One region of the Janthinobacterium woesei genome, then DNA from elsewhere that is predicted to be linked to it. Evidence: predicted binding sites of a transcription regulator. Region 1 holds the regulator's gene; each other region holds the start of a gene.
What was found. The regulator LexA, encoded in region 1, represses DNA repair genes until DNA is damaged. The targets are predictions, from matches to a motif close to ACTGTATNNNNATACAGT.
Positions count from the first base shown of each region.

Region 2: a site for LexA is predicted at 3,137-3,154, ahead of ACQ4W6_RS12305 (VRR-NUC domain-containing protein). Genes of this name have one in related genera too.
Region 3: a site for LexA is predicted at 1,569-1,586, ahead of dinB (DNA polymerase IV). Genes of this name have one in related genera too.

Region 1 is NZ_JBNYXW010000006.1:223,211-229,086, reverse strand. It holds gene ACQ4W6_RS08745 (replicative DNA helicase) at 1-700, opposite strand, end outside; gene rplI (50S ribosomal protein L9) at 837-1,292, opposite strand; gene rpsR (30S ribosomal protein S18) at 1,320-1,610, opposite strand; gene priB (primosomal replication protein N) at 1,637-1,936, opposite strand; gene rpsF (30S ribosomal protein S6) at 1,957-2,343, opposite strand; gene lexA (transcriptional repressor LexA) at 2,619-3,254, shown strand; gene ACQ4W6_RS08715 (cystathionine gamma-synthase family protein) at 3,320-4,561, opposite strand; gene purF (amidophosphoribosyltransferase) at 4,633-5,876, opposite strand, start outside.
Region 2 is NZ_JBNYXW010000009.1:144,326-150,201, reverse strand. It holds gene ACQ4W6_RS12330 (ATP-binding protein) at 1-178, shown strand, start outside; gene ACQ4W6_RS12325 (hypothetical protein) at 227-421, shown strand; gene phaP (TIGR01841 family phasin) at 530-1,123, shown strand; gene ACQ4W6_RS12315 (helix-turn-helix transcriptional regulator) at 1,151-1,783, opposite strand; gene ACQ4W6_RS12310 (MFS transporter) at 1,780-2,997, opposite strand; gene ACQ4W6_RS12305 (VRR-NUC domain-containing protein) at 3,202-4,854, shown strand; gene ACQ4W6_RS12300 (ATP-dependent DNA helicase) at 4,851-5,876, shown strand, end outside.
Region 3 is NZ_JBNYXW010000015.1:98,702-104,577, forward strand. It holds gene ACQ4W6_RS18285 (S9 family peptidase) at 1-1,449, opposite strand, end outside; gene dinB (DNA polymerase IV) at 1,629-2,819, shown strand; gene ACQ4W6_RS18295 (recombination-associated protein RdgC) at 2,938-3,834, shown strand; gene ACQ4W6_RS18300 (TonB-dependent receptor) at 3,978-5,876, opposite strand, start outside.

The sequences.
Region 1 (5,876 bases):
CGATGTTGACGGAAAATGCCGTCTTGCCCATCGATGGACGGCCCGCCACGATCACCAGGTCGCCCGGCTGCAGACCGGAGGTCATGCGGTCAAGGTCGATGAAACCGGTGGGCACGCCCGTGATTTCACTCTGGTTGTCGCGGCTGTACAGTTCGTCGATGCGTTCGACAACCTGCGTCAGCAGGGGCTGGATGGCGGTCCAGCCCTGGGCGCCGCGCGCGCCTTCTTCGGCGATGGCGAAAATCTTCGACTCGGCCTCGTCAAGCATCTGCTTGACTTCCTTGCCCTGCGGGCTGAAGGCCGTGCCGGAGATATCGTCGGCCACCGTAATAAGCTTGCGCAGCACGCCGCGGTCGCGCACGATCTCGGCGTAACGCCGGATGTTGGCGGCCGATGGCGTATTTTGCGCCATGGCGTTCAGGTAAGCGAGTCCGCCCACATCCTCGGCCTTGCCGAGCTGGGTCAGGGTTTCAAAAACAGTAATGACATCGGCTGGCCTGGAGGCATTAATCATCTTGACGATTTGCTCGAAGATGATGCGATGGTCATAGCGATAGAAATCCTCCGCATGCATGAAGTCGGCGATGCGGTCATACGCAGCATTGTCGCGCAGCAGACCACCGATTACGGATTGTTCTGCTTCGATCGAATGCGGCGGAATGCGGAGGGAATCTAGTTGTGGATCTGAGGGGGCGTTCATGACGCGAATTATACCCGCTTCGGCGTCAGGGCAAAAAAAAAGGCCAAAAAATCAGCGAAAAAAAGGCCAAAAAAAAGCCGGGCGAACCCGGCTTTTCATAGTACGGCAATGCTTGCGGGCCAAGGCCCACAGACGATTACGCGTTCGCGTCTGGAACGACAGCGATAACAACTTCCACGACCACGTCGGTGTGCAGAGCAACCGAAACGTTGTGCTCGCCAACAACTTTCAGCGGGCCGGTAGGCATACGGATTTGTGCTTTTTCAACAGCAAAACCTTGCTTGGTCAGCGCTTCAGCGATGTCGAAGTTGGTGACGGAACCGAACAGACGGCCATCAACACCAGCTTTTTGAGCAACTTGAACGGTCAGGCCGCTCAGTTTTTCGCCCTGGGCTTGCGATACGGCCAGTTTGGCAGCAGCAGCTTTTTCCAGTTCGGCGCGCTTGACTTCGAATTCAGCCACAGCGGTTGCCGTAGCACGACGTGCCAGGCGTTGCGGGATCAGGAAGTTACGTGCGTAACCGTCTTTGACTTTGACGACTTCGCCGAGGTTACCGACGTTAACAACTTTTTCTAACAGAATGATTTGCATAGTTCTTCTCCAGGAATATCTGACCGATTAAGCGTGGTGCAGATCGGTGTATGGCAGCAGCGCGAGGAAGCGAGCGCGCTTGATTGCGGTGTCAACTTGGCGCTGGTAGTGCGCCTTGGTACCGGTCAGGCGTGCTGGCATGATCTTGCCGTTTTCTTGGACGAAGTCTTTCAGCGTATCAACGTCTTTGTAGTCAACTTGCTCAACGTGAGCTGCGGTGAAGCGGCAGAACTTCTTGCGTTTGAACAGCGGGTTCTGCTGTTTGCGTTTTTCTTTAAGCTTGAGCTTATTTTTGTCGAACTTTTTACCGAATGCCATGTGAGGCTCCTGTATCTAAAAATGCGCTAGTCGGAAGTGACTGCACTAAAATCAATGATGTGAAACACCAAACTCTTGCTGTTGCGGCTTTTCCTGGCCAGGAAACCCGTGAACTGATAGACCCCGCCCAAGCTTGCCTGACTGAACCGGCCTGAGATTTCGCCAGCGGCAAGCGCGGCAACATCAAACTCGGTCAAACGGGCAATCCCTGCTTCCATCTGCTGCGAACTGTGTTGCAATACTGCATTCACAATCGGCAGCCCTGCCGGGGTATAGCGCAATATTTCGCGCTCGGCAATGATGGCGGTTACTTGTAGCTGGTTCAGCGCACGATCCTGGTCAACAATTAAGCTGCTACGGCTGGAGCGGCTGCTGGTGCTTCGGTGCGGTGGCTTTTAGCCGCATCTTCGCGTTGTACCGATTTCATCATCGGCGAAGGAGCTGTTTCAGCTTTCTTCATTTTAACGGTCAGGTGACGCAACACGGCATCATTGAATTTGAATGCTGTTTCCAACTCGACCAGGGTCTCGTTATCGCATTCGATGTTCAGGCAGATGTAGTGTGCTTTAGGCAGCTTTTGGATCGAGTAAGCCATTTGACGGCGGCCCCAATCTTCCACGCGGTGAACCGAACCGCCGCGGGTGGTTACGCTGGCTTTGTAGCGTTCGATCATCGCGGGCACTTGCTCGCTCTGGTCCGGATGGACGATAAAGACTATTTCATAATGACGCATGCAAACTCCTTCAGGTCGGATTGATAATCGCCCACCTCGGCGTCAAGACGAGTGTGGGAAGGTCAGCCGAAGATTATAACCGCTATTGGCAAAGGTTTCAATAATTCCTTCCACAACGGCATTGGACACCGCTGCGTAGCCGCATTTTTCCGCCTGCGCCGACTATTTCGCGCGAAATCCGCGCAAAAAGCGCAAATCCCCTTGCATAGTGGGCGATACTGTACAAAAATACAGACTGTTCATATAGACAGCATTTTAGTATGCACCCACCGCTCATGATCAAGCTGACAGCACGACAAGAACAAATCCTGAACCTGATCAAGGACGCGATTGAAAATACGGGTTTTCCTCCCACCCGTGCCGAAATCGCCAACGAATTGGGTTTTAAATCGGCCAACGCGGCCGAAGAGCATTTGCAGGCCCTGGCCCGCAAGGGCGCGATCGAGATTTCGCCGGGCACCTCGCGCGGCATTCGCCTGATCGGCGCGGCCGCTGAAACGCTACCGGCCAAAGTGCCGGCGGCGCTGCTGATGTCGCTGCCCCTGATCGGCCGGGTGGCGGCTGGCTCGCCCATCCTGGCGCAGGAAAACCTGGAAGCGAGCTACAACGTCGATCCAGCCCTGTTTTCGGCCAAGCCCGACTTCCTGCTGAAAGTGCGCGGCTGGTCCATGCGCGACGCCGGCATCATGGATGGCGATTTATTGGCCGTCAAGAAGGTCGACAGCGCCAAGAACGGACAGATCGTCGTGGCCCGCATCGGCGACGAAGTCACCGTCAAGCGCTACAGGAAAACAGGCTCCGTGATCGAACTGCTGCCGGAAAACCCGGACTTCAAGGTCATTACCGTCTCGCCCGAAGACGAATTTGCGCTGGAAGGCCTGGCAGTGGGCCTGATGCGCAGCTGGCATTAAACTGTTGCACGTAAAAAGGGCCGGAACAGTCATGTGCTGTTCCGGCCTTTTTTATTTACGGCACTTTATGCCTCAAGCGCCTGGCGGAAGTCTTCCAATAAATCGACCTCATCCTCGATACCGACGGAGACGCGGATCAGCGATTCGGCGATGCCCATGCTGGCGCGGCGCTCGGCACCCATCTCATAAAAAATCGTGTGGGCGACGGGAATGACCAAGGTGCGCGTGTCGCCCAAGTTGCTGGCGGGAATGGCCAAGTTCAGGCGATTGAGGAAATCGAAGCAATCGATGCCGTCTTTCAGCTCAAAACTGAACAGGGAACCAAAGCTGCGGAACAAGTCGGCAGCCAGCGCATGCTGCGGGTGCGAGGGCAAACCCGGATAATGCACGGCCGCCACGCGCGGATCGGCCTGCAGCAGGCTCGCCAGCGCCAGGGCATTCGAGCAGGTGCGGTCCATGCGCAAGGCCATGGTTTCGGCGCCAACGGCAATATGGTGCGCCGCTTCCGGTCCCAGTGAGGCGCCGAAGTCGCGCAAGGCCTTGGCGCGGATTTGCGCGATACCCCACTGCGCGGGCGCCACTTTCTTGTAATTTTCAAAGATGTTCGGGTATTGCGTCCAGTCAAACACGCCCGTATCGGTCAAGCTACCGCCCAGCGCATTGCCGTGGCCACCGATGGATTTCGTCAACGCATTGACCACCAGCCCCGCGCCCACCGCCTTCGGGCGGAACAGATACGGCGTGGTCATCGTATTGTCGACGATGTACAGGATGCCGCGCTCCTTGCACAAGGCGCCGATCTTGGCCAGGTCGGCGATCTGCGTGCGCGGATTGGCGATAGTTTCCACGAAAACAATACGCGTGGCAGGCGTGATGGCAGCCGCTACATTGGCGACATCGGTGGCATCGACAAACGCCACATCAATGCCCTGCCCCGTCACCGTTTGCCACAGACTGTTGGTATTGCCAAACAAAAAGGCCGACGACACGACGTGGTCGCCCGCGCGCAGCAAGGATTGCACCACGGCGCCGATGGCGCCCATGCCGGTGGCGAAGCACAAGGTAGCCACGCCATCTTCCATCTTGTTGACCTTGTCTTCCAGCGCGGAGACCGTCGGATTGCCCTGGCGCCCATAGCGGAAGCCCGGTTCCTTGCCCTGGAACACGGAGGCCAGCTGGCGCGCGTCGGCATAGCCGAAAGCCACCGAGGTGTGCAAGGGCTTGTGCAGGGAGCCATGTTCGATGCCCTTGCGGCGGTCGCTATGCAGGATGGTAGTGGTAAAGCCGTAGGTTTTGTTGTTGCTCATGATTGAGTGGTGCGCAAGGCGGAGAAAAAATGTCAGGCAAAAAAAAAGCCCGGCAATAGCCGGGCCCTGCATCAACCCTCGGTGGTAGCGAGGTTCAGGTTCAACTGGGAACGCGGCGTATCTTCGGGCGCTGCCGCCTTCGGATGGTGGCGTGCGTATTCCAGGCGGTCCAGGTATTCCTGCGACACGTCGCCCGTCACATACACGCCATCGAAGCACGATGCCTCGAAGTTCGTCAGGGCCGGGTTGACGTCGGCAATCGCTTGCTTCAGGGCCGCGATATCCTGGTACACCAGATAATCGGCCGTGATTTCGCGGCACACTTCTTCCGTCGTGCGGCCGTAGGCGATCAGCTCGTCGCGCGTCGGCATGTCGATGCCGTACACGTTCGGGTAGATCACCGGCGGCGCGGCCGAAGCGAAGATGACCTTCTTGGCGCCCGCTTCGCGTGCCATTTGCACGATTTCACGGCTGGTGGTGCCGCGCACGATGGAGTCGTCGACCAGCAGCACGACTTTATCCTTGAATTCGGATGGAATCGCATTGAGCTTCTGGCGCACGGACTTCTTGCGCGCCGCCTGGCCAGGCATGATGAAGGTACGGCCGATGTAGCGGTTCTTGATGAAGCCTTCGCGGTACTCGATGTTGAGCGCCATGGCCAACTGGATGGCGGCCGGACGCGACGAGTCGGGAATCGGCATGACCACGTCGATATGCACGCCTGGCAATTCGGCGCGGATCTTCTCGGCCAGGTACTCGCCCATTTTCAGGCGCGTGGCGTACACGGAGGCGCCGTCGATGACGGAGTCGGGACGTGCCAGGTAGACGAATTCGAACACGCAAGGGTTCAGGCTGGCATTGTCGGCGCATTGGCGGCTGTGCAATTGCTTGTCGGCATCGATAAAGATGGCCTCACCAGGACCGATGTCGCGCACGAAGCGGAAGCCCATGCCTTCCAGGGCCACGGATTCGGAGGCGATCAGGTATTCGGCGCCTTGCTCCGTTTCATTGATGCCCAGGCACAACGGACGGATGCCGTGCGGGTCGCGGAAGGCCAGCAAGCCAAATCCGGCGATTTGCGCCACGGCAGCATAACCACCCTTGACGCGGCGGTTCAGCACGGTCACGGCCTTGAAGATGGCGTCCGGGTCCAGGTTCAGGCCCGTCGTCGCTTCCTGGATTTCATGCGCCAGCACGTTGAGCAGCACTTCCGAGTCGGAATCGGTATTGATGTGGCGGCGGTCATTCTTGAACATTTCCTGTTTCAACTGCTCCCAGTTGGTCAGGTTGCCATTGTGCGCCAGGGTGATGCCGA
Region 2 (5,876 bases), on a different contig from region 1:
CTACGATCCTTTCTTCACGACAAAACTCGGTTCGGGCGGTTCCGGCCTGGGCCTGCACGTGGCGCACAACATCGTCACCGGCGTGCTCGGTGGCCATATCGACGCCGCCAGCAGCCCCGCCGGCACCACCTTCACCTTGCAGCTGCCCGTCGCAGCGCCGCAGTCAGGGGCCGCCTGACAGGCCGGCGCGCTACAATGGGGCCAGGCTTTTCTTTGGAGCATTGCAATGAAATACATCCTCGCCGTGGCCTTGCTGGCCGTTTGCGCTGGCGCATGGGCCGGGCCGGCGCCCTGGTACCAGTGGCGCAGCAAAGTCGACGGCACCCTGTCCTGCGCCCAGTCGACCCTGGGATTTGGCTGGGAACGGGCCTCGGGACCTTATAAAGATAGCCGTTGCGAAAAACCGGCGCTTGCTAAATAATGGGGCCATAACAACACGGGGCAACCGGCTTGATTGCAAGCGATGGCAATGCGGCGTCGAAAGAGTATGGAACGATAAGAACGTATCTATTCAAACCGAGGAGACCACATGTTTACGAATCCCGAACAATTCGCATCGGCCACCAAGGCCCTGTTTGAATTCCAGCTGATGACCTTCAACACCCTCACCACCAAGGCCGTGCAGGGAGTGGAACAGGTACTGGCGCTGAACATGGCGACCGCCAAGTCCGGCATCGAGGATAGCATTGCGGCCGGCAAGGAAATCAGCCAGGCCAAGGATCCGAAGGCTGCCCTGGCCGCCGCCGCTGCCCAGCTGCAGCCGGGCGTGGCTGGCGCGAAAGCGTATAAACAGCAACTCGACGACATCATCAAGGAAATCCACACGGAATTCACCACGGCCGCCGAAGCCCACGTGGCCGAAGCGAAAAGCAATTTGAGCGCCCTGATCTATGACGTCACGAAAAACGTGCCGCCAGGGTCGGAAAATGCGGTGGCCATCGTCAAGGCTGCCATCGACAACGCCTTCCTCGGTTACGAGCAAGTGACCAAGGCCACCCAACAGGCCGTGAAAACGGTGGAAGAGCAGATCGCCAAGGCCAGCGCGCAGGTAGCGCAGGCCACGGAAAAAGCCACGGCCGGTGCGACGGCGTCTGCTGCCAAGCCGAAGGCTGCCAAGAAGTAACTCGCTGCCATTGGGACTTGGCCCAGGTCAAGTCCCAATCGGTATGATCCTGTACACGCAACGCCTACCCCCCTCCAGCAGATACTCACTGCGCTCCACCTGACAATCCTTGCCCAGCACCCGTTGAAAGATGGCCAGCTCAGAACGGCAAAAGTTCTGGCACGCCGTGGCGGCCGCGCAGATGGGGCAATGGTTCTCTACCAGCAAGATGCTGCCATCGTCCTGCGCCTCGGCATTGGCCATGTAGCCTTCACCGTCGCGCACCCGCGCCAGACGCTCCACCCTTTGCGCCAGATCAAGCTGCGGGTCGACCAGCTTGCCGTAGGCCGCTTCGCTGCTGCGTTCGCGCGCGCTGATCAGTTTATCCAGGCCGTCGTCGCCGAACAGGGTTTTCACTTGGCCGATCAATTCCAGCGTCAGGTCGGCATGGCGGTCGGGAAAGCGCGCATGGCCCGTAGCAGTCAACTGCCAGCGCCGCGACGGACGCCCCACCTTGTCGGCTACGTCCTCGAAGGCCACCAGGCCTTTCTCCTGCGCCGCTTCGAGCTGGCGCCGCGCGCCCATGGAAGTGATATCGAGCAAGAGCGCCAGTTGCTGCGCCGTCTGCGGACCGCGCATTTTCAGCAGGAACAGGGTTTGCCCCGACGTGCTCGCGCTCATGCGGCCACCTTCGCCTCGGCGACACCGGCCATCTGGCGGCGCCAGGCTGCCATGCGCCAGGCGGCCCAGGCCGCCGAGCAGGCGCCGGCGATGAGGATCAGGCGCGTGTCGATCAGGGTCAGCACGGAGCCGCTCAGGGCGACGACGATGTTGGCGATGCAAAACGTGGTAGCCAGCAAGCCCATCACGGCGCCCTGCCCGTGCGCGCTGAAGCGCTCGGCGCACCAGCCCTGTATCACCGTGTTATACAGCGCATTCGGGATGCCGAACAGCACGATGGCAGCGATGCCCACCCAGATGTTGCCCAGCGACAGTACCCCCACGGCCAGCGCCACGCCACAGGCATACCAGCTGGCCCGCAGCAACGGCGCATGGCGGCTGGGTCCGCCCGCCAGCAAGGACGTGATGGTCATCGTGCCGCACAGGCCCACATTCACCCAGGCAATCGCCTGCGCATTGTAATTGGCCGTCTCGACCAGCCACAGCGGATAGAACTCATAGAAACTGGCCACGCCGCAGGTCAAGGCCAGTTGCACGATGAACAGGGTGCGCAGCTCATCGTGGCGCAGCAGGTTCAGCGCATGCCGGTCGCGCGCCACCTGCCACCACGAGGTCGTCAAGAGCGATGGCGTTTCGCGCGGCAAGCCCACGGCCACCAGCACGGCGACGAGCATCAGGGCGGCGGCGGCAATCCAGAACGGCACCGTCACGCCCCAGCCCAGCGTGGCGCCCGCCAGGATCGGCCCCACCAGCCAGCCCAGGTAAAAGGCGCCGTTCAGCCACGACATGGCGCGCAGGCGCAGCGGCCCCTGCAACTGGTCGGCCAGCATGGCGCGCGCCACGGCGCCGTTACCTTCCAGCAAGCCGGTGATAAAACGCGCAACGATAAACAGCGGATAGGACTGGTTCACCAGCGCCCAGGCCGTGATGGCATGGCCGATGGCCGCGCCCACGGCCGTGCGCATCAGCAAGGGACGGCGGCCATAGCGGTCCGACAATGGCCCCAGCAAGGCCGAGCCGATCAGCAAACCCAGCGGATTGATGGTCAGCGCCAGGCCGAACAGCAGTTTGGAAGGCAAGCCGAGGAAATGATTGAAGGCATTCGGCGCCTCGGCCGCAAACAGCGGCGGCAGGATCGGGTACGGCAGGGACGCACCGATGGTCGACAGCAGCGCAAGCAAACAGGCCGCCGTGATCAAGATTGTATTTTTCATGCAGCCTCGGAGGGTGTCTTGATTATATAGACAGAAAGAATACGTGGGCGCCGAACATTAGTAAACTAAAATGTTTATTTATTGAAGCACTACGCAACGAAGCAGGAAATCGCTGGGCAAGCGCCTGAGGAAGGTTTAAACTGTATATAAACACAGTAAAATCATGTCCGAGTTGCATCGAATACCTAATTACCCTGTCCCATCATGCTGAAAATCCTGGAAAATCCCCTGTACTATCTGGACAACTTCCAGGGCGTGCTGAGCTGGATCAACGCCCGCTACGCCGATCTGCTGAGTGTGGAAGAAACGCAATTCATCACTGAGTTCGGGCAATTGCCGCAGCCATCGCGTGCGCTGTTCGTGCGTCTGGTCATGCGCAAGGGTTGTTTGTTTCGCGCCAGCAAGCTCAATTATCCTGAAATCGGCGACACGCGCGCCGCCGCCCTGCCCTTGCTGGCCTCAGGCTGGGTGGTGGCCGACCCAGCCATTTCGCTAGCCGAGCTGTTTGACTTGCTGCTGAAAGCGGAAATCAGCCAGGCATTTAGCCTCACCGCGCCCCTGAAAGCGGCGCGCAAGGCCGAGCAGCTCGATGCCTTGCGCGAGCAGCATGCGCACGATCAAGCTTTTTCCGACTGGTATCCGGCCTCTGCCGATGTGCTGTACCGCATCGGCATGCAGCCCCTGTGCGACCGTTTGCGCCTGATTTACTTTGGCAACTATCACCAGGACTGGTCGGAATTCGTACTGTCCGACCTGGGCGTGTACCAATACGAAAAGGTGGAATTTTCGCCGCAATCGCGCGGCTTTCGCACGCGCCAGGATATCGAGCACTATGAAGTGCTGCACCAGTGCCGGGAACGCTACAACGACAGCGCACCGGCCGACGAGGTGCTGCAGGACTTGGCCGCGCTACCATTGCCGCTGGACAATACCTGGCTGGCCAGCCGGCGCGAAAAATTGCGTTTCCAGATTGCCCAGCAGCTGGAAAAATCCCAGGACTGGCCGGCCGCCTACCGCGCCTATGCCGATTGTCGCTATCCGGGCGCGCGGGGCCGCGCCATCCGCGTGCTGGAGAAAGATGCACAGCCGCAAGTGGCCTACGACAGGCTGGTGATCGCCCTGGCGGCGCCGGAAAGCGAGGCGGAACAGCAATTGCTGCTGCGCATGGCGCCGCGTCTGCGGCGCACGCTGGGCCACGCCAAACAGGTGGCCGAAGCACAGGGCGCCATCGACCGCATCGACCTGCTGCTGCCATATCAAAGCGAAGCCAGCTACGTGGAAGCGGTGGTGCAGCAACACCTGAGCCACAGCGACGCACCCGTGTATTACGTGGAAAACACCCTGATCAACTCGCTGTTCGGCCTGCTGTGCTGGCCCGCCATCTTCAAGGCCATCCCCGGCGCCTTCTTCCACCCGTTCCACCGGGGTCCGGCCGACTTGCACAGCGCCGATTTTTACCTGCGCCGCCAGGATGACTTCGCCGCCTGCCTGGCACAGCTGGACAACGGTGCCTACCAGGCAGCCATCCGCGCCACGCTTGCCGCCAAGCACGGCATCGTCTCGCCCTTCGTCAGCTGGGACGTGCTGGACGACGCCTTGCTGGACCTGGCGCTGGCCTGCATCCCCGCCGCGCACCTGAAAAAGGCTTTCGAGCGCATCTTGCTCGATATCAAAAGCAACCGCAGCGGCTTGCCCGACCTGATCCAGTTCTGGCCAGGCGAACGGCGCTACCGCATGATCGAAGTCAAAGGGCCGGGCGACCGCCTGCAAGATAATCAGCTGCGCTGGATCGCGTATTGCGCCGAGCACGCCATGCCCGTCAGCGTGTGCTACCTGCAATGGCAGGCGGCAGCATGAGCAGAGTGAGCAACACGGGCTACAGCGTGGCCGTGCGCGCCCTGTGCGAATTCACCGCCAAGGTGGGCGACCTGGACTTGCGTTTTACGCCATCGCCCACGGCGCAGGAAGGCATGGCTGGCCACGCCACCGTGACTGGCCGGCGCGACGACGATTACCAGCGCGAAATCAGCCTCGCCGGCGACTTCGGCGCCCTGCATGTGCGCGGCCGCGCCGATGGCTACGACCCGGCGCGGCGCCAGCTCGAAGAGATCAAGACTTACCGGGGCGAACTCGACGCCATGCCGGCCAACCACCGTCAGTTGCACTGGGCGCAGGCACGCATCTACGGCCACTTGCTGTGCCAGCAACTGAAGCTGCCCATGCTGCGCGTGGCGCTCGTGTATTTCGACATCGCCAGCCAGAAAGAAACTGTGATGCACGAGGAATGCACGGCCGAGGCGCTGCGCACTTTTTTCGAACAGCATTGCGCGCTGTTCCTGGAATGGGCCGAGCAGGAAATGGCGCACCGGGCCAGCCGCGATGCGCAGCTCTCGGCCATGGCCTTTCCCCATGCCGACTTTCGCCCGGGCCAGCGCCAGCTGGCTGAAGCCATGTTCAAGGCCAGCAGCCGTGGCTGCGGCTTGCTGGCGCAGGCGCCCACGGGCATCGGCAAGACCGTGGGCAGTCTGTTTCCCATGCTGAAGGCCACGGCCGCACATGGCCTGGATAAACTGTTTTTTCTGGCCGCCAAGGTGCCTGGGCGGCAAATGGCGCTCGACGCCTGCGCCATCCTGAAAAACAGCGCACCGCTGCTACCGCTGCGCGTGCTGGAACTGAGCGCCAAGAGCAGCGCCTGCGAACACCCGGACAAGGCTTGCCATGGTGCATCGTGCCCGCTGGCAAAGGGTTTTTACGACCGCCTGCCGCTGGCGCGCGAAGTGGCGCTGGCCAGCGGCTTGATACTGGACAAAGAAACCGTGCGCGCCATCGCCTTGCAGCAAGGCATTTGCCCATACTACCTGGGCATGGAACTGGCGCGC
Region 3 (5,876 bases), on a different contig from region 1:
GCCTTTCTTGTAGACGATCCACAGCGGCACTTGCACGCCATCGCGCGCTTTCACCCACAAGCGCTGCGTGGTGTAACGGGAAGGATCATAGCCGCCGACGATTTCCTGCTGCTTCAGCACCGTGCGCTTGCCATCGGCCATGGCCACGTCGATGACGGTGGGTGGCGTGACGGGCGATTGATATGACATGCGAAATTGCGTGGCGGAAAATTCCGGCGTGCCGGCCGCGCTGGCCAGGTAGACGGGGTCGTCGAACTGCACGGTTTTCCAGTTCTTGTGCGCAAAGTCGTAGATGCGTGCGCGGTTCAGGGCGCGCGTCTTTTCCATCACCACCAGGTAGCCCTGGAATACATCGAGCGACTTGATGACGGCATCCTTGTCGTGCGGCACCAGCGGCTTCCAGTTCTTCGGTTGTGGCGCGGCCAGTGGCGCGCTGACGATGCGGAAGTTCTTTGCATCCTTGTTGGTCAGAATATACAACTGGCCATCGCGGTGTTCGATGCCGTAGCGGTGGCCTTTTTCGCGCGGCAACACGGATTTGAAAACACCGCCGGGCTGGTCGGTGGGCAGCAGGAATACTTCGCTGGTATCGGTGCTGCCGGTTCTGAGGGTAAAGAATTTCTTGTCTTGCGTGCGGTCTACGCCGATGGAAAATTGTTCCACGGACTCGTAATACACTTGCTGCGGTGCGCCGCCCAGGGCCAGGCGGAACAAACGGTCCGAGCGCTTGGTGGTGGCGTCTTCCTGGGCCAGCATCAGGGTGGCATTGTCCGCCGCCCAGGCCAGCGAGGTGACGCGCGGCATGGTATCAAGCAGCAACTTGCCCGTTTTTAAGTCCTTGACATGCAGCTCGTACTGGCGGAAACCCGTCGTGTCGGTGGTGTAGGCCAGCAACTGTTCATTCGGGCTGACGGCAAAGGCGCGCACGGAAAAGAACTTGTGGCCGTCGGCCAGCTGGTTCTGGTCCAGCAAGACCTCTTCAACGGCTTGCGCATCGTAGACACCGGCGGCGCCAGTCGGGCGGCGGCAGTGAATAGGGTATTGCTTGCCCGCTTCCGTGCGCGTGTAATAGTAGAAGTGACCCATGCGCACAGGCACGGACAGGTCCACTTCCTGCATGCGGCCCTTCACTTCGGCGTAGACCTTGTCGGCCAGCGGCTGTATCGGCTTTGTCACGGCGGCAGTGTAGGCGTTTTCCGCATTCAAATAGTCGATGACGGCCGGATCGGTCTTCTTTTGCAGCCAGCGGTAGTCGTCCGTGACGACCGTGCCGTGGCGTGTTTCCTGCCAGGCTGTCTTGGCGGCAACGGGCGCGGTGGCCGTGGCCGTGGTGGCGGTGGTGGCAACGTCGGCGGCTGTCGCGGATGGCGACAGCGTGGACAGCAGCAGGGCAGGCAGGATGGATAAGCAGGCGGACCGGCGGCGCAAGGCGTGATAGGCGATAGACAAGGCAACTCCCTTTAATAGTTGTAGCAAGATTGTAATCTTGCCATTGGGAAAAGCAACTGCAGATCGCTACCGCCCGTCTTCGTGCGTTTCACCTTGCATACCGGCGCATTTCCGGTAATACTGTATGCATGTACAGTTCCTTGCCACACTGAGGCAAGCCGACCCGCCGCGAGGTGCTTTTGACTCTATCTGCCCAACCACATACTGAAGCGCGCCGCCCGGTCGCCGGCCGCTGGATAGCCCACCTGGACATGGATGCCTTTTTTGCCTCCGTCGAATTGCTGAAATATCCGGAATTGCACGGTGCCGCCGTCGTCATCGGCGGCGGGCGCCTGCAGCAACCCGTGCTGCAAGCTGATGGCACGCGGCAATTTGCGCGCATGCGCGATTACGTGGGGCGCGGCGTCGTCACCACGTCCACTTACGCGGCGCGCGCGTTTGGCGTGTTTTCCGCCATGGGCATCATGAAGGCAGCCAAGCTGGCGCCGGACAGCATCTTGCTGCCGGCCGATTTCGAGGCTTACCGCGAGTATTCGGCGCGCTTCAAGCAGGCCGTGGCGAATATCGCCCCCATCATTCAAAACGTGGGCATCGATGAAATCTATGTCGACCTGAGCGAACACGGCGAGCAGGGGCCGGCCATGGCGGCGCGCCTGAAGGCGGCCGTGTTCGAGGCGACGGGCCTGTCGTGCTCGATCGGCCTGGCGCCCAACAAATTGCTGGCAAAAATCTGTTCCGACCTGGAAAAGCCAGACGGGCTGACCATCTTGTACCCCGAAGATGTCGAGACGCGCGTATGGCCCTTGCCGGCAAAAAAAATCAATGGCATCGGCCCCAAGGCGACGGCCAAGCTCGAAGCGCTGGGCATCGTCAGCATTGGCGAGCTGGCAAAGGCCGACATGGCCATGCTGCGCACGCAATTTGGCGACCTGTATACCAGCTGGCTGCACCAGGCGGCGCTGGGCATCGATGATCGCCCCGTGCAGACGAGCCGCGAAACCAAGTCCGTCAGCCGTGAAACCACGTTCGAGCGCGACTTGCAGGTGGTGCGCGACCGCGCCACCCTGTCGGAAAAGCTGGAAAGCCTGTGCACGCGCGTGGCGGGCGACCTGGACAAGCAGTCGCTGGCGGGGCGCACGGTGGGCATCAAGCTGCGTTTTGAGGATTTCAGCACCGTGACGCGCGACATTACTTTACCCAGTGCAACAGCGGACGCCGCCGCCATCTTGCGCGCCAGCCGCGATTGTTTGCGGCGCGTGCCGTTCGAAAAGAAAATCCGCCTGCTGGGCGTGCGCATTTCGACCTTGTGCGATCCGGCCGTGGTCACGCGGCAACTGCCCGCCCAGGCCGAGCTGTTCCCCGCCCTGTAGCAAACCAAAGCGCTTATTAAAAGCATCGCGCCAGAGCGCGCTTTTGACGGCAGGAGCGTGTCGAAAGTGTAGAATGGCGTTCCCCTGGCACTACTGAAACAAACGGAAGACAAAAACTATGTGGTTCAAGAATCTTCAGATTTACCGCCTGCCCGTACCATGGGCTTATACGCCAGAACAACTGGAAGAGGCCTTGTCCTCGAACAAATTTACGCCGGCGACCAGCATGGATCTGATGCGCCAGGGCTGGGATACGCCGCGCCCGAACGGCGGCCTGGTGCACGTGGTCAACAAGCAGATGCTGATCCTGCTGGGCACGGAAAAGAAATTGTTGCCAGCGACCGTCATCAACCAGGTGGCCAAGGCCCGCGCTGCCGAGATGGAAGAAGCGCAAGGCTTTGCGCCGGGCAAGAAAGCCATGAAAGAATTGAAGGAACGCGTGGCCGACGAGTTGCTGCCGCGCGCTTTCAGCATCCGCAGCAATGTCTGGACGTGGATCGATCCCGTCAATGGCTGGCTGGTGGTCGATGCCGCCAGCCCGGCAAAGGCCGATGAAGTCATCAAGCTGCTGCTCAAAGCCGTCGACAAATTGCCGCTGGAAAGCCTGCGCGTACAGCGCTCGCCGGTGGCGGTGATGACGGAATGGCTGCAGGCTGACGACGCGCCTGCCGGCTTCACGGTCGACATGGATACGGAATTGCGCGCCACGGGCGAGAGCAAGGCCACCGTGCGCTATGTGCGCCACACCCTGGAGGCGGACGATGTGCGTCGCCACATCGCGGCCGGCAAGCAATGTACGCGCCTGGCCATGACGTGGAACGACAAGATCTCGTTCGTGCTGACGGAGTCGCTGGCCATCAAGAGCGTCAAGCCGCTCGACGTGATCAAGGAAACGGAATCGAGCACGAAGAACGACGAAGAGCGTTTCGACGGCGATGTGATGCTGATGACGGGCGAGCTGAGCAAGCTGATGGCCGACGTGGTCGCAGCCCTGGGCGGCGAAGCGACTGCGTAAGTGCAATAAGCGCAGTCATGCTGGTACGGAAAAGGAGCTACGGCTCCTTTTTTTCGCCTGTACCTTGCGCAGAAGATAAAAAAAAGCGCCTTGCACGGTAAAGTGCAAGGCGCTCTGGATACAAGCTAATTCAAGACGTCAAATTAGAACTTGTAATTGCCGGTGATGTAGAACGAACGCATCATTGGATCGGCGTAACGTGGGTCGAAACCGACCTGGTGGCCCGACGAAGCGCGCAGCGACAGAGGCGGTGCACGGTCGAACAGGTTTTTGATGCCTGCACGGATCGTGGTCGACTGGTTGTAGGCAAAACGGCCTTGCCAGTCGATGGTGGTGTACGAAGGAACTTGCAGACGCAGTTTCTCGTTCAGGCCTGAATCAACGTTACGCACCGTTGCTTCAGCATCGGTGTAGCCGTTGCGGTAGCTGGCGATCAGGGTATTGGTCAGGCGGCCGCTTTCGAGGCTGACATTCAATTTGATCAGGTTACGGAACGTGACGGCATCGGTGATGCCGTAGTAGTTCATATTGCTGGTCCATTGATCCTTGGTGCCTGGCACGGTGTAGTCGGCCCGGATCATGTGGGTGCCGCTCAGGTTGGCGGTCAATTTGCCGAACGCGAACTTGTGGTTCGCGGACATATCCCAGTCGATACCGCGGTTATGCGTCTGGCCGATGTTCATCGACAGCGATTTGAACGCATAGTAGGTATTACCGGTCGATGGCTCGGTGTAGGTGCTGAACAGCGAGTTATACAGCGCCGGATTGGCAAACGCTTGCGCTTCGCTGACAGCCGACACGGCGTCGGTGATCTTCACGTCCCACAGGTCGGCGCCAAACGAGAAGGCCGACGTAGGCTCGATACGGAAACCAACGGTGAACTGTTTCGATTTTTCCGATTTCAGATTTTCGTTACCGCCCGACAATTCGTTGTACTGGGTGGACGACGAACGGCAGTATTGCGTGCCTGGGAACGGGCAATCGTAGGACTTGGCGGTAAAGCCGGCATTGACCAGTGGCTGGCCGATGTCGAGCATGCTAGGCGCCTTGAAGCCGGTACCGTAGGAACCGCGGATCAAGACGGTCTGCACCGGCTGCCAGCGGGCCGACACTTTGTAGGTGTTGGCGCTGTCGCTCTTGCCCATGGTGCTCTTGGTGATGCCGTTGTCGATTTCCGAGACATTGTCGTAGCGGCCGCCAACGGTTACTTCCAGGGACTTGGTCAGCGGTGCCAGCAACTCGATGAAGGCGCCATAAGTGTCACGGCTCAGGTCGTAAGCAGGCGATTCATTGAAGTTGTAGATGGTGTCGCTGTTGGCATTGGCGTTAGGCGATTGCTCGTAGCGATAAGTGCGGTAATCGCCGCCCACGCCGATGCTGGCTTTGCCGCCTGGCAGGCTGAACAGTTCACGCGAACCGTGGCTATCGACGCCGCGCATGGTGGTCGATGCGGTGCGGATCGAACCCGTGTACTGCGACGCATCGATCTGCGATTGCAGGGCTGCCGACTGCGAACCGGCGAACGGATTGAACAGCGGGTTGGCCACGACGGCCTTGAATTCCGTATTCTTGGCATAGCCGCCGGTGTAGCGCTCGTCGATCGCGTTTTGCGACCAGGTCAGGCCGCTTTCGAAGTTCCACGCGCCCAGTTCGCCTTCCACGCCCAGCACCAGGTGCTTGGTGTCGGTGATGGTGGTGCTCGAACGCAAGCCCCAGTCGGTACTACGGTAGTTGGCGGTAACCGATTTGATGTTGTCTTGCTGCGCCGGCGTCAGGTAAGGCTTGACGTAGGTGTTGTACAGGGCGCTGTTCTTGGCGATCGAAATCGGCACTGGATTGGCGGCGATACGGGCCGTCAAGTCAAAACGCGACAAAGCCATTTCTGCAAACGCGTTCAGGTTGTCGTTGAGCTTGTAGGTGCCCTTGACGAACAGGCTGTCGCGTTTCGATTGTGGCACGATTTCCACGGTAGAGCCGGTATCGAAACCGCAAGCATTTGAGTTGCTCAGCGTGACATAGCTGTGCTCAGCGCAGTTGCCGTT